3 regions of the Xenorhabdus cabanillasii genome follow, and region 3 is predicted to be linked to each of the others. Evidence: predicted binding sites of a transcription regulator. Region 3 holds the regulator's gene; each other region holds the start of a gene.
What was found. The regulator LexA, encoded in region 3, represses DNA repair genes until DNA is damaged. The targets are predictions, from matches to a motif close to TNCTGTATGTACATACAGNA.

Region 1: a site for LexA is predicted at 2,773-2,792, ahead of sulA (SOS-induced cell division inhibitor SulA). Genes of this name have one in related genera too.
Region 2: a site for LexA is predicted at 1,590-1,609, ahead of mutH (DNA mismatch repair endonuclease MutH). Genes of this name have one in related genera too.

What each region holds. Positions count from the first base shown of each region.
Region 1 is NZ_QTUB01000001.1:3,971,704-3,977,066, reverse strand. It holds gene matP (macrodomain Ter protein MatP) at 1-461, shown strand, start outside; gene ompA (porin OmpA) at 542-1,837, opposite strand; gene sulA (SOS-induced cell division inhibitor SulA) at 2,194-2,754, opposite strand; gene BDD26_RS17925 (TfoX/Sxy family DNA transformation protein) at 3,004-3,603, shown strand; gene BDD26_RS17920 (hypothetical protein) at 3,615-4,283, opposite strand; gene yccS (YccS family putative transporter) at 4,328-5,363, opposite strand, start outside.
Region 2 is NZ_QTUB01000001.1:2,168,896-2,174,258, reverse strand. It holds gene leuB (3-isopropylmalate dehydrogenase) at 1-963, shown strand, start outside; gene mutH (DNA mismatch repair endonuclease MutH) at 1,848-2,537, shown strand; partial or broken gene BDD26_RS19750 (ornithine decarboxylase) at 3,019-3,386, shown strand; gene BDD26_RS10405 (hypothetical protein) at 3,792-4,208, opposite strand; gene def (peptide deformylase) at 4,289-4,795, opposite strand; gene BDD26_RS10395 (trans-sulfuration enzyme family protein) at 5,046-5,363, opposite strand, start outside.
Region 3 is NZ_QTUB01000001.1:908,856-914,218, forward strand. It holds gene plsB (glycerol-3-phosphate 1-O-acyltransferase PlsB) at 1-2,354, opposite strand, end outside; gene BDD26_RS04545 (diacylglycerol kinase) at 2,492-2,863, shown strand; gene lexA (transcriptional repressor LexA) at 2,982-3,599, shown strand; gene zur (zinc uptake transcriptional repressor Zur) at 3,737-4,201, opposite strand; gene BDD26_RS04560 (DUF2628 domain-containing protein) at 4,443-4,856, opposite strand; gene BDD26_RS04565 (hypothetical protein) at 4,948-5,133, opposite strand; gene dusA (tRNA dihydrouridine(20/20a) synthase DusA) at 5,221-5,363, shown strand, end outside.

The DNA of each region.
Region 1 (5,363 bases), 3.1 Mb from region 3:
AATATCAACAATTGGAAAATCTGGAATGTGGCTGGAAATGGACTTATTTGGTGAAAAAGTATCGTGAAGGTGAGCCAATTACTAAATATATCGAAAAAAGTGCTGCTCAGGATGCGGTTAATGAATTACTGAAACTGGAACGAGAACCTGTCAAGGTAATGCAATGGATGTCACAGCACATGAATCAGGATTTATCCAATCGCATGAAACAAACTATTCGGGCACGACGTAAACGCCATTTTAATGCTGAACATCAGCATTCGCGTAAAAAGTCTATCGATTTGGATTTTCATGTCTGGCAGCGTCTTTCAAATCTCTCCCAGCGCCAGGGTAAGACGTTATCAGAAACAATAGTGCAACTATTGGAAGATGCCGAATATAAAGAAAAATACACTCACCAAATGTTAAGCTTGAAACAGGATTTAGCTGCTATTTTAGGGAAAGAATCCAACAAATTATAGCCGATGACAGATGAAGCTTACTGCAAAATAAAACCCCATGTGTGAACATGGGGTTTGCACTTCTATTACTAATGAGCATATTACAGAGATACTTTTGGTTGAGTCTGATTAATTTCCTGAGTACCTTGAATATTGATAATCACACGGCGGTCTGGTGCCAGGCAATCAATCAATTTAGCGCGAATTTTGATGTTATTACATGCTGACCCAGTAACAGGATCTTCTTTACCGCGACCTTCAGCTTGAATACTGTTTGCGGGGATACCTTTTGCTACCAGATAGTCTACAACGGATTGAGCACGTTTTTGAGACAGAGGCAAATTATAGCGTTGACTACCAATACGGTCAGTATAACCGATTACTAAAACATGTCCCTGAGTTGGGTCAATTTTCGTTAGTTGGTTATAGAGATTATCCAACTCATGCTTGCCTTCAAGTTTCAATGTTGATTTATTGAAGTTGAACAGAACATCAGAGCGTAGGGTAAAGCTCTTTTTCTCGGTAGCAGGAGTTGGAGCCGGAGTAACAGGTGTAGCAACCGGGATTGCTTCATCCTGACCAAAACGGTAAGAAATACCAACAGTTAGCAGGCCAATATTCGGACGGGCACCGATAGCAGCCTCACGACCATCCAGACGTGAGTTACCATCCCCCCCTCGGCCTACTTTTGGGGTCCACTGGTAATCCAAACGAGTTGCCAGATTTTTGGTTAGTGCATACTCAGCACCAATCGCTATTAATGGAGAAATACCTGTGCTACTGGTTTTCACATTTACTTTGTCTGTAGTTGGCGACCAGGCGTTTGACGGATATTTGTATAAATATGAATTGATATCTTTCGGATCATAAAAAAATTCACCTGTATAAGATATGTCTTTAGAATTATAATGGGCTGCAGCCTTTGAATGCCATACCATCCCTCCCAGGCGAGTATAAACATCTAAATCATTCGTAACCGGAACGCTTAATTTTGCTGTTAACTGGACACCCTGAGCACGAAAATCCCCATTATTGGCGGAGCTTTTATATTTTATGCGCCCTAACCAGTCATAACCCAATTCGAAGCCCAAATATGGAGTTGCCTGATAACCTATATAAGCTCCAGTACCCAGTTGATTTCTGTTTATCGCATCACCTGTTGCGGCAAACGGCTGGGTGGGGCGATAATCTCCTTTAAAAGGTTTTCCGCTCGGGGAAAGGCCCGGCTTTCTTGTTGGATACGATATTGCTGCATTAGAACCGAAGTCAGTAAATTTTGTCTTATTAAACTGGGACCAACCTAACTTAGCACCAGCATACCAGGTATTCTCTTTTGGAGCTGCTTGAGCAATAGTTGCGAAAGTTGCTACTGCCACTGCGATAGCTGTCTTCTTCATTGTACGCCTCGTTATCATCCAAATAAGCAGTTAGCCTTAAAAGTCTTATTATTGGCCATTAGTTGAGATATTTAGTTGGATATATGCACTTCTATCAATAGATGGCTCCTGAAATATAGGATTAGAAAGTACAATACAACCCGACTTTGTAAAGTCTACAACGAACTTTGAAACTTACAAGTACACTATGATTCGTGACGCAAATTTTTTAAATGTACAATTACAAATGCTAAATGTTACTGACGGTAATTTACGATATTTACTGTTATAATACGTTGAATTTTCTTATAAAGAAGAGCAGATATCAGTGGAGGACTGTTTACTATAAAAAATATTGAGATAAATCCTAATTTAATTCAATGATAGTAAATAGAATGAACTTTTATTGTGCTTGGTAATATCTTGAGTTGGCCGGATAAATTCTGTGGACGCATAATCAAACCTAATGCTGTACCTTTATGAGCTGCCAATTGTAGCTTTTGTACCTCATGTTCAGATAATTCTGGCAGCCATCCTAAAACTACACTGTAATTGCCACTTGATAGTGCTTTCTCCATGGCGTTAGGAGAGGCAATGGGAAGGATTTGGTTTAACTGAACAATTTTACTTAAAGGTAAGCCTGAATTTATTAGCCATTGACGGCTTAGTTTCCTATTAGGTGTAATCCAGAGTAACCATCTATTTTCATTCCCGGATTGATGCAATAAAGGAAGAAGGATTTGATTGATCATAGATTGTTGCTCATTGTAGAGCAATTCTCTAACTACAGCATTTGTCGCTTGTAAAGTGGACTGACCAGATTCAATAGAAGATAGTAATTTTGAGGATGTGATATTTGTCACATTATCTATTTTTTGAGCTCTATTACGGCCAATTTTATTCTCAATAAGATATTCCAAAATTAATTGAATATTCATAATTCACTCCACCATGATACGTGTATATTTATACAGTACTCTGTTGTTTGTCTAAAAGCAAGGGTATTTTTTTCAAAGCGCTTCGCAAAAATTCACATAAAACAGTTTTTTTCTAACTTAATGATTGGCAGGTTGGAACAGATTGAGTATGGTTTTAATTACTTGTTCTTGTTATCTATTTAATTAATAGCAAACATGGATATAGCATATAAAATATTTAAGCAGGATATAATTCATGGAGTGATAAAAATGTTTTTATCTGGGGCTCGTTTTGATCAATTGGAACATAGTGTATCTTCACTGGGAAAACTTAAAAAGAAGTCTCAATTTGGTGGAGTTGGATTATCAATTGATGGAGTCTTGTTCGCCCTGAGTTCTGAGGGAGAGCTTTATTTACGAGGAAATAGTCATGCAGAGCTATTATTTAAAGTCAGAGGCATGGAGAAGTTTATCTATTCAAAAAGAGGCATTCCAGTGGCTTTGCGGTATTACCGAGTCGGTGAGTCACTTTGGCAGGATCAAAAGCAGTTATTTGAATATATCAACTTGTCCTATCAATGTACATTAGCAGATATCATCGGCAGGCAGAAAATACCTCTCAGGTTAAAGGATCTTCCCAATCTGGGGATAGTTTTGGAGCGTCAATTGTGGAAAGTAGGCATATCTAAAATAGAAGAATTGCGCATGCTGGGAGCAAAAGCGACTTATCTTAAATTGCAACGAAATAGGAAAAAGACGAGTGTTAATGTATTGCTTGCGTTGGCTGGTGCAATAGAAGGTTGTCATGTCGCTGTTTTACCAGAAAAATTACGACATGATTTGTTGCTCTGGCATAAAGAATTAGAATGAAGTAATTAAAATTACCCTTCACGATAAAAATGAAAGATAGGGGCACAGTCCCTATCTTTGGCATCAGTGCTTTTGGTATCAATATTCCGCAATAGGATATAAAAAATTATTGAACTTGTTGAAATTATTGATAGTCTGTTGAGAAAATAGATAGTGAATTTAAGTTTTAAAATATTAATCATATTTATGACTCGTTGTCGTTCCTTTGAGTTATTGATGAATAAATTATGACACTTTTGTATTCCAAGGGTTTGCCAAAACTTTACGGGCATGATGTAGTTTTGCAGAAAATCCTGCCGTTCAAGGCAGCCAGTTTTAATATGCGGATGTGTTTGGGAAAATAAGTTTGCTAGTTTGTTAATAGTATTCCCACTGCCGGAAATAGTAATATTGGGTTCCTGATTTAGATTGGAAATAGTCAGTAAATCTTGAAGAAAATGGAAATAAAAGTCAGAGGTGTCAGCATAAACAGTATCAATACCGCCTGGTGTGATCTGAATGCCATCAGATTCGGAGGAATCCATCATATATTGATACACAGAGCTATGAACAATGGGAGGAACTATCTGATAATTTCCCAGCTTGCTATGAAAGTTTTCGATTTTAGACTCTACTCCATGGAAATTTTGAATAAATGTTTTCTCTATATGGCGTAGATCAACAGGTAATGAATCCCACATCCAAAATAAATTGTGTGGAGGTAAGAGTGCCTAATAAAATGATTTTAGTTCCTGATCTTAATCTTTTTCTGGTTCTTTATTTGTTTTTTTAATGTAACAATCTCCGGCAATAATTCAATCAGTAACACTACCTGCTGTAATACAAGCTGGATTTTATTGTTATCAGAAGTCAGTTGATTGCTTCTTTTGATCAAAAGCTCTGAAATATACTGAAGAGGCTTCTCATCGACTCTGTCTTGCTGTAATGCAAATTCAACATGGCAGATTGCATCATTAAGTATTTTCAGGATGACAGGATCGTTAAGTTTATCGCGATGTGCTCCTAAAGCAGAAATATAACTCAGCATAGTATGGTTAAGACAAAGCAGACGAAATGCCGCCTCCTGAGATATGCGATGATTTTTGGGCTCTGATAACATGTTTGAGATCACTGATGCCAGTTCAGCGTCGCAATTGTGTGCGTTGCGACGTGCGACCCGATAATCCAGACAATTACTTTTTCCTTGATGATATTGCAGCACAATTGCATTGAGATAATGACAATTTGCACTCATAGTGCGGGTAATAACATGCGGTAATTGGTGGAACTTCCAGTCAGGCCAGATAAAACTCACTGCCAGCAAAGCAATGCCACAACCGATCAGGGTGTCTATGATTCTGGGTAAAGCGATTTCAAAACCTTCTCCCAGTAAATTAAAGCTTAACAGAACCAGCAACGTAATAAACAGGGTTGCATGTGCATATTGAATATTACGGAAAGCAAAAAATAGCACACCTGAAATCACGATCAACAATAGCTGCCCTTCAATAGAAGGTACGAGGTAGAGAATGGGTAATCCAATCAAAATGCCTGCCAGGGTGCCAATAATACGGAAAGCCAAACGACGGCGGGTTGCACTATAGTTAGGTTGGCAAACAAATAGGCTGGTCAGCAAGATCCAATAGCCCCGTTGTAAATCAAACAATTGAATAACCGCATAACCAGTACATAGCAGAGCAGACATACGAATAGCATGGCGGAACAGGGCTGATTTTGGTGTCAGATTGCTGTGGAGCCGAGACCAAATATCACGCCATCCC
Region 2 (5,363 bases), 1.3 Mb from region 3:
GACATTGGGGGAATTGCCATTGACCGGCATGGTAGCCCTTTACCTGAAGCAACAATCGTTGGTTGTGAAAAAGCAGATGCTATCCTGTTTGGCTCCGTTGGTGGCCCCAAGTGGGAACATTTACCACCAGCCAGTCAGCCAGAACGGGGCGCATTGCTACCATTACGCAAACATTTCAGACTATTCAGCAATCTGCGACCTGCGCGTTTATATGCTGGCTTAGAATCTTTTTGTCCGCTTCGTCATGATATTGCGGAAAAAGGTTTCGACATTCTATGCGTGCGTGAGTTGACTGGCGGGATCTATTTTGGTCAACCCAAAGGACGGGAAGGAGAAGGAAAATACGAACGGGCTTTTGATACTGAAATCTACCATCGCTTTGAAATAGAACGGATTGCCCGTATTGCTTTCGAATCCGCTCGCAAACGTCAGCATAAAGTCACTTCAATTGATAAAGCGAATGTTTTGCAAAGCTCTGTCTTATGGCGTGAAGTCGTTAGTGAGATTGCGAAGGAATATCCTGACGTTAAGATCAATCACATGTATATCGACAACGCCACCATGCAGTTGATCAAAGATCCTTCTCAATTTGATGTTCTGTTGTGCTCTAATATTTTTGGTGACATTTTATCCGATGAATGTGCCATGATCACCGGTTCAATGGGTATGCTGCCTTCTGCCAGCCTGAATGAAAAAGGATTTGGCTTATATGAACCTGCCGGCGGCTCTGCCCCTGATATCGCTGGCAAAAATATCGCTAACCCAATCGCCCAGATTTTATCCACAGCACTGTTGCTGCGTTATAGTCTTGGACGTGATGATATTGCAGATACTATTGAAAACGCTATCAATGACACACTGGAACAGGGTTATCGAACGGCTGATTTAGCAGGTAATGATAAAGCAGTGAGCACTGATAAAATGGGAGATATTATCGCCCGATATATTGCCGAAGAAAGTTAAGTGCTAAAAGTTAAGCGCTAAATTTAAATGAAGAAGGGCTAACATTGAAAAAAGCCAGTAAGTCACCTTACTGGCTGGTAAGATACCATTACTCAAAAAAATCGGGAGTCAATAAGTGAATTTTCCACTTATATACCCAATAGATTTCAAATTGCACGCGGCAGCAAGGGAACTTCCCGGGAGCATAGATAACTATGTGACCGGGGTGAGTAAGCACAGCCAACAAAGAAGCAACTTGAAAGGCGAAGGGTATAAGTGACTTTAAATCTGCATGGCTTACACCTCAGGAAGGATAATTCACAGAAAAAGCCAAAGTTATAAACAATTATAGTCTGACAATGATAATTTTATTCACTTTTTCTGTGGATATGTATGTGAAAAAGTCAGGGGTAAGACAGGTATAATTTTCTTTCACATTTTGCAATGTCTTATAAGATTAAATAAATACCTATTATTTTTCATTACGTTAATGTTTATACTTCCCTTTTTCACAACCTGTGCGATGCATCACAATTTTTCATCTTCCTCTCACTGAGCAAATATCAATCAATGGTGAATTTATCCACAGGATATGCCTTTTAGTTAAACAAAAATTGCTTATTTTTGTAGAAAACCACCTTTGATAAGGCTGTAAATCAAACCAGTAATCCCACTTTTTACTACTTATCCCATAAATCTGTGGATAACATGGTGTAAGATCCTGTTTATTATCATTGGGAATAGGTGAACAATCATAATAAGTCTATTTTTAATACTGAGAACATATGTGAAAAAATCTTTTATATCATGCTATTATCAAGTCAATCAGTGTACTAATAAACTTATAATGAACTCCCACAACTCCGTGTTCATTTTTTGAACACCATTAAATATATCTTATAAACATGCAATTCATACCGCCGGCACCACCAGAAAACGAACAACAATTACTCGAACGTGCTCAATCTCTGGCAGGTTTAACCATGGGAGAGCTGGCCGCACAGGCCAATCTTCCTATACCACCTAATTTGAAACGTGATAAAGGTTGGGTAGGCATGTTGCTTGAATACTATCTGGGCGCAAATGCAGGCAGTAAAGCTGAGCAGGATTTCGAACATATCGGCGTTGAATTGAAAACGATCCCGGTGGACAGAAAAGGTATACCTCTGGAAACAACCTTTGTCTGTGTCGCGCCTTTAACCGGTAACAGTGGTATCACATGGGAAAATTGCCATGTCAGACGCAAACTGTCACGTGTTCTATGGGTGCCTGTTGAAGGAGAAAGAGAAATTCCCCTTTCCGAACGTCGTATTGGTTCTCCACTCCTCTGGAGCCCAAATCCGGTTGAAGAAGAACTACTAAGATGTGATTGGGAAGAATTAATGGACTTAATCGTCTTAGGTAAAGTTGAGAATATTACCGCCCGTCACGGTGAAGTACTCCAATTACGCCCGAAGGCGGCAAATAGCCGGGCATTAACAGAGGCTATTGGTGAATATGGTCAACCAATTATGACACTTCCCCGCGGTTTCTATTTAAAGAAAAGTTTTACAGCCCCCTTATTGGCCCGTCATTTTTTCGTAGGATCTGGTTAATTCACTGAACTTATATAATATAAAACAAGTTATATTGATAAAAACAGTCTGATAATTTTATCAGAGCGCCGCTTTATTTTTTATTGTGGCATAGTAATCTCATTTGTATCAGTCATTATTTTTCACCCCTTATTTTTACTCATTAAAATTTAAATTTTATCTCTCATGATTTACTCCCTAACCTATCACGTAATAAACTGTAGGGTGCAACAAAACATCAATGATTTTCCCTATGGTATCCCTATATTTGACTACATACATGTAGTCACGTAGCATCATACAGCTAACAAAAATACAACTTAAAAAAGCACGAGCATAAAACAGTTAATAATCACATCTATTATCACTCTCCCATAAGTTCGGGTTGATTTTTATTTAATATAAGTAGATCGAAATGATGAAAAAACTTAATATTGCATGCAGTAATAATGTATGCACTCTTTTTAATAGTGAAAGAGAAACCATTAATATTAATGCCACCAATTTTACTGATCCCGGTATTTTGGTCACACAATCTGTCCACAAACAGCAGGCCGGTTTTTCTCAAGCCTGACAGATTCATAAAAAAGATCGACATATCAAAGGGCAGACTCGCTATGTAAACCATAAACGCTTTAACCATTCTTTTACATCTAATGCTTCAACCAGTCCATTCTACCCTCTCTTTGCTGCCCTTGACGTCAACGCTAAAATGCATGAAGGAGAAAGTGGCACTCATTTGAAGGTTATGACGAACATCAATATTTTGTTGATCCCTGTAAACTGCTGCTCACAACTCCGGGAATTGATATCAGTGCCGGAGAATACACCCAATTCGGTGTACCTGCGACTGTACTGGCATACTTTCTGCACTAAGGGGGCTGCGTGACGACAAAGAAACGCCCCTGGAGCATCAATAACTATATGACTGACGTGACGGTGTAAATTGTATGTATGGTTGTATGTAATATGAATGCATATTCGAATGACTATTTCATTTTTTGTTTTTTAAGACTCCTCATTCCTCACGCTGCGAGGAGTAAGAAAGAGATCTATAATTTTAGCATGCTATTTCCAAATCAGACCTGAAAAATCAAGTCATAAAAAATATAATCAGGAATTCCTTATTTAAACGATATATAATTTCAAGATTAAAAATCATTAAAATATTTAATTAAAAATTTATTTATAAGTTTTTATTATTAAATAACACAATTTCCTTTGGTGGCCTGCCTATGACCACCTTACTTATTTTCAATAGGTAATCATAATTTATTATTTTTTTCTCAGTAAGAAATTAAATCTGGTGTTATCTATTCTATCAACCTCTAACCTCAATAGAGAGTTGGGAGATATCTTAATTTCAGTAATCTCAATATGCCCAGAAGATGGATGATAGTGAACACAAATAGTCCCAACCAATGGATAACTGCCATTTTCCCTATCCTGAATATACACAGAGCAGATGATTCGATTACTACTGGCGGTTGAGGGAATGTGAACATACCGGATGTCATTTCCAGCCTTAGATGAGGGAACCTTAAAATGATTAATACCTTCCGCGTCAATTATCATCACATATGTACCGCTTCTGGCATCTGTGGTATCGATCAAACTCAGACTGATCGTAAAATTAGATTGCCGATAAAAAACAATATCACTTGTCTCAATCACAATAACACCCTTATTCATCTCGCAATACCAATATATAAATTTCAATATTCAATAGTATTTTTCTGAAATTAAATATACTGTTTATATGCAATAACCAGCTAATTTGCTTTATTGTTCAAATACTTTTTCACTTTTTTCAGCGCCATTTGTCTTTTTAATGGCGATAGATAATCGATAAAGATAATACCATGCAGATGGTCAATTTCATGTTGCATAACGATAGACAAAAAATCCTCACTTTCCACTGTAATAGCTTTACCATGCCTGTCCAGAGCTTCCACTTTTACTTTTTCAAATCGCTCTACGTCTGCGTAATACCCGGGAATAGATAAGCATCCTTCTTGATTTACGACCCGACGCTCTTTTTCAACAATTTTAGGGTTGATTAAAACCAGAGGATGATTGCGTTCTGGCGAAATATCAATGACTAATACAGCCTCTTTTCTGCCCACCTGAGGCGCTGCCAACCCAATGCCATTATCCGTGTCATACATTGTTTCCAACATATCATCAATCAGAGTTTGAACATTCTCTACATAAGTGACGTCAACGCATTTCTGCTTCAATCTTTCATCAGGAATTGTGAGTATATCTAAAACAGCCATAACCATTCTCCTTTGTTCACAAGGCGGCTAAAACGCTTCTTACGTCTGATTTCAGAAAAAGTAGCATTTCTTCCCATCCTGGATGGATTGAAAATACTTTACCACTAAAAGGCCAGCACACTATATACCCAATGGATTTCAAGATAGAGGATACAGGAAATTTTAATCAAAATCGGTAAATTATAGTGATAAAAAATGCCAACCGAGAAACCCGGTCAGCATACGACTTTTTATTTACATTATATTTTTTCTACCGATTTGCTGTTTCCAGTGCTTGTGATAAGTCAGCAATCAAATCATCTATATTTTCGATACCCACTGAGATACGGATTAATTGTGGTGTAATACCTGCCGCCAGACGTTTTTCCAGCGGAATTGAAGCATGGGTCATCGTAAATGGCTGACCAATCAGACTTTCTACACCTCCCAGACTTTCTGCCAACGTAAATAATTTCAGAGCTTTAATCACCCTATTCGTATAGTCATCATCACCTTTCAGCACGATAGAAATCATGCCACCAAACCCTTTCATCTGACGTTTTGCCAGTTCATGCTGAGGATGGGAGGT
Region 3 (5,363 bases):
GCATGGGCACTTATGGTGACCAGGTTACCGCTATCGTGGATATAACCTTCTTCACGCAATGTATTCACTGAGCAAGCGAAAACCGCTTTATCAAAGAATTCCGGCGCGTTGATTCCATGTAGCACTGATAAACGTTGTGCCAGCATCCGGCTCTCTTTCTCCAATGTACCCCGGCTGATCTCGGGAGTTGCATTCAATAGAGAAAGCGTGATGGCATAGCGTTGTAATGTTTCCCGGATACCTGCTGCCAGCAATTGTAATGGACGAATACGCGCAGGATTGAGTACCAGTATTTCCTGCTCTTTATTACAAATCAGGTATTGACGTGCCAATTCATCAATCAATGTATTAACCACATCAGGCAACTCTTTCTTGCTATAACGCATGAAAAGTTCTTGCTTAAGCAGAGGATAAATCAGTTGTACCTGCCTAAGCAGCTCACTGCGGCTGATACGGCGGTGATGCATCACAATGCTGGAAATCAAAGACGGCAGGATCAACAGATGTTGGATATTGTTGCGATAATAGGTCATCAATACCGCATTTTCGCGAGGCAGGATAATAATATCCCCAAGACTATCTTTTTCGACCTCAAATTTATTCATTCGTAAAGCATGATCCAACAGTTCTTCTGCTGTTTTGTTCGGTACTGTGACATCATTCGCGTAGGAAGCATTGCGCAACAATTGCATATAGCAGTCTAATTGCTCAATCAACTGTTCGCGAGTAAGTGCCCGCTGACGTGATGACAATAAAGCCGTGCTACATAAATTAATTGCGTTTGCGGCTGCGGCGTTGTTGATGTTAACCATAATATTGTCAGCCAGCTTACTGACCGTTGGAGTCAGCCATGCCGGGCGCTGTGCTTCTATTGGGTCGATAGAATCACGCCATTCAGGAACATGTTGGTTCAGATATTGTACTATTGGGATTGGTTCACCAAAGTTCACATAGCCTTGTCCCAGATTACGCAGTTTACGTAACCCACGAACCATCTGGAAAAACCCTTCTTTTTCTTTGGTTGCGCCCCGTAGCTCTTTGGCATAAGTCGCAACTTCCATCACATGTTCGTAACCGATATAGATTGGCACAATGGTGATAGGGCGTGATTCTCCGCGCAGCATTGCCTGTAATGTCATCGAAAGTGTACCAGTTTTCGGATCGAGCAGGCGGCCTGTCCGGGAACGTCCTCCTTCAACAAAATATTCAACAGAATAACCACGGGAAAACAGCTCTCCCAGATATTCGCGGAAAATTGTCGAATAGAGTTTGTTACCTTTAAAAGTGCGGCGGATGAAGAATGCACCAAGGCGGCGGAATATCGGCCCTGCTGGCCAGAAATTCAGGTTAATACCGGCTGCAATATGTGGTGGAACCAGCCCCTGGTGATAAAGCACGTAAGAAAGCAGCAGGTAATCCATATGGCTGCGATGGCATGGAACATAGACCAGTTCATGACTATCTTGTGCCAATTGGCGGATCCGTTCGGCATTATGGACATTGATACCCTGATAGAGGCGGTTCCACGTCCAGCTCAAAACACGGTCTGTTATGCGTACAGTTTCATAGGAGAAATCCGCTGCAATCTCTTCCAGCATATTGATAGCGTTTTGTTTTGCTTTCTCTGGCGAGATTTTCTTGCTACGGGCTTCATCGGCAATGGCTTTTTCAATGGCCTTGGATGCCAGTAATTTTCTGAACAGATCCTGTCGGGCAGGTAAACGTGGTCCGACTGCGGCCAGACGTTGACGGGAATAGTGGATCCGTGCAACACGGGCAAGTTTATTGGCAATAATCGTATCCGTACCATGATCATCGGCTATACTGCGCAATGAAACAGGCGTGGAGAAACGAACAAAACTATCCCGCCCGAGCCACAGGATTGCAAAAAACTTCTGGATCCCATTGAGAAGGCGCAACTGTGGTGCTGTATTTGTTTCTTGCCCTTCACGTCCCGGGGAACGTCCAAACATCACGGAAACGGGCACCATCTGAATATCCAGATTAGGGTTATTGCGATGTAAGTCCAGATAAGAATGAAAAATCTTTACGGACTCATGCTTGGGCGCATAACAGCGGAACACTCGTGGGCCGTCATCAATAAAAACACAACTTGGGAGCTGTGTATCATCAATATCCAAAGGATTTAAAGGATCTGGTAGATCTTGAGCCAGACATTGTTGACGCAAGGTCAATAAGTCGGCTTTTGAATGATACGGGAGCACATACAAAATAGGCCGGGTCGTATCAAGACTCAACTCTTGAATGGGAGCCGTTGGAATAAGTTTACTTTTTACTAAAATTTTTATCGGAAAATTCAATAACTTGTAATATATTTTACGCCAAGCTGACATAACTGCTTTAAGCCTCTTATTAGCAATGCGTCGCAAGCATACCAGAAACAGATTTTGAGATCTGTGGAAATAAGATAATAATAAGATATAAAAGTTATATGATCTTAAAACTATTATGATTATTGAAGAAAGTTTTTATGGCGAATCAATCAACAGGCTTGAGCCGTATTATTAAAGCGGCGAGGTATTCAGCAAAAGGTATTAAAGCCGCGTGGCAGAATGAGGCTGCATTTCGGCAAGAGGTAATTTTAGCTATCTTAGCGGTTATTGTGGCATTTTCCTTTGATTTTGGCATGCTTGAGAGACTTTTTCTCATTAGCTCTGTCATATTGGTGGTTATTGTTGAAGTGCTAAACAGTGCAATTGAGGCTGTGGTTGATCGAATCGGCAGTGAATATCACGCATTGTCGGGGCGAGCAAAAGATATGGGCTCTGCTGCCGTATTTTTAGCTGTTATTTTGGCACTGTTCATCTGGGTAACAATCATTGGGTCGTATTTTATACGCTAAGGTGATTTATTTTTCGTCAAAATTCGTTATTTAGCGGCTTTTACATTCTGACAGGTTCCCAATTCAATTTTAGCTGTATATACTCACAGTCAGACTGTATAAACAAACAGGGGGCGAAATGAAAGCATTAACTGCCAGGCAGCAACAGGTTTATGATTTGGTGCGTGACCATATTTCGCAAACGGGTATGCCACCGACACGTGCTGAAATTGCAGCACGCCTTGGTTTTCGTTCACCTAACGCAGCAGAAGAGCATTTAAAGGCACTGGCGCGTAAAGGGGTGATAGAAATTGTCGCTGGTGCTTCCAGAGGAATCCGTTTGCTGCTTGAAGAGGAGGATGAAGGTACGGGATTACCACTAATCGGTCGTGTTGCTGCTGGTGAACCACTATTGGCTCAGGAACACATCGAAAGTCATTACAAAGTGGATCCGGAATTATTTAAACCAAATGCTGATTTTCTATTGCGTGTTCGCGGTATGTCAATGAAAGATATCGGTATTATGGATGGTGATTTGCTTGCTGTGCATAAAACGCAGGATGTTCATAACGGGCAGGTTATCGTCGCACGGATTGAAGATGAAGTCACAGTAAAACGCTTCAAACAAACAGGAAACAGAATTGAACTGATTGCTGAGAATCCTGAATTTGAGCCTATCGTTGTGGATTTACGCAAACAGAATTTTACCATTGAAGGATTGGCAGTTGGCGTTATTCGTAACGGGGATTGGTTCTGATTGTAAAAGCGGATAATTACAGTTTGCCATTTTGGGCGGTCATTTTTCATTGTTCCCGCGAATCAAAAGATTATCTGGGAACTTGGAAATTAATAAACTTTTCAGTGATGACCGCCTAATAAAACGAATTTTAAAACTTATTCCGTACAGGAATTCATTTCATGGCAGGAAGAGCACAAGCCGTGAACTTCTATCACACTGTGTCGCAGATTAAATCCTGCATCTTGCGCTAACTTTTGTATAGCTGATTCAATATCTTTAGCATCCTGTTCGGTAACAGAACCACAATTATCACAAAGAAACATAGCTGATGTATGACAAGGTTCTTCAAAGTGATGACAAATCACATAACTATTCGTAGATTCTATTTTGTGGACAAAGCCCTGTTCCAGTAAAAACTCCAACCCACGATAGACTGTCGGCGGTTTTGCCTGTGGCTCAGCTTCACGGAGCAGATCCAGCAAATCATAGGCACTTATTGCACCTGGTTGTGCTGAAATTAAACGCAGAATTTCAAGGCGTTGGGGTGTTAAACGAACCCCTCGTGACAGGCAGATTGCCTCAGCCCGTGTCAGTAACTTTTTTTGATTGATAGTTTTCATTACATCCTTCACACCCAGCATATGCCAATGGTTGTAATGTTATCATGTTTTTCAATTCGTAGCTTCGTAGCTGAAATCTGCTTAATGGTCATGACTCTGCCATTCTCCTTGATTACCAATTAATAAATTATTTTCTCTAAATAACATGTCAAAATTGTTGGGTATTTTCTTACTCCCCTGCGACGCGAGGAGTAAGATATCCTCATCATTATTATCTTTTAGAATAGAATGTTAATTTGGATCATTTTTCATCGAAGAATATACCCTTAAAAGGGTTCCAGCTATCATCACCTTTTATTTCTTTCAGATAGTAGGCATAGTTGGCTGAAAGTCCATATAGGAAAGCAAATGCTACTCCTATAGCATTATAAAAATTATCTGATAATTCAAGGCTGAATATTGAATCTATAATTCCTAAAATAAAAATTATTGCAAAAATAAATCCAAGTAACGTTAATCCTTTTTTCCATAATCCGAGAATAATGAAATAAATAAAGTTAAAGAATACTGCAAAAAAATTCATATTTATCTTGATCTGTTTAAGAAAAGGTAAATTTCTTAATGCTTCTCGGTTCTTTTTAGATGCTGGTGAACCATTATTTTCAAAGAATTCGAAACGTTCTTGCCATTTTTCAGAATATTTAGATTTATCCATTGTTTTTCCTTAATTATATTTAATTCAATATCATCTATCTACACCGCTGCTTGCGGCGGGGATATTTATTTATGTATATGGAATCATACTCTTAAATTAATGGTAAAAATAGAAAAGCCAGCAATAACAACACAAAATCAACCATTGAGTTTATATATAAGCCGCTTAACTGAGACTTTTTACGTCTAATTTCAACATCAATATCAGAAATAATACCTAATGTTGTTGTATCAATACCATCTGCGCGGAGGCGTTTTTCTATGCTATAGTAGGCCATAATTGAAGTCCTCCTATCCGGGTCCCCAAATTAACGGGGTGCTGTTAGGGGTACTGGTAATTCAAAAATAGCCTAAAACAACCTTAAATGCACGAAAATATACAGAAACTAAAACATAGTGAATTCACTGATATACCAACTAGAAAAGGGGGACTTAAGCCTTCCCGCTTCTCAGTTGCGCCCATGCTAGACTGGACTGACCGCCATTGCCGTTATTTCCATCGCCTGTT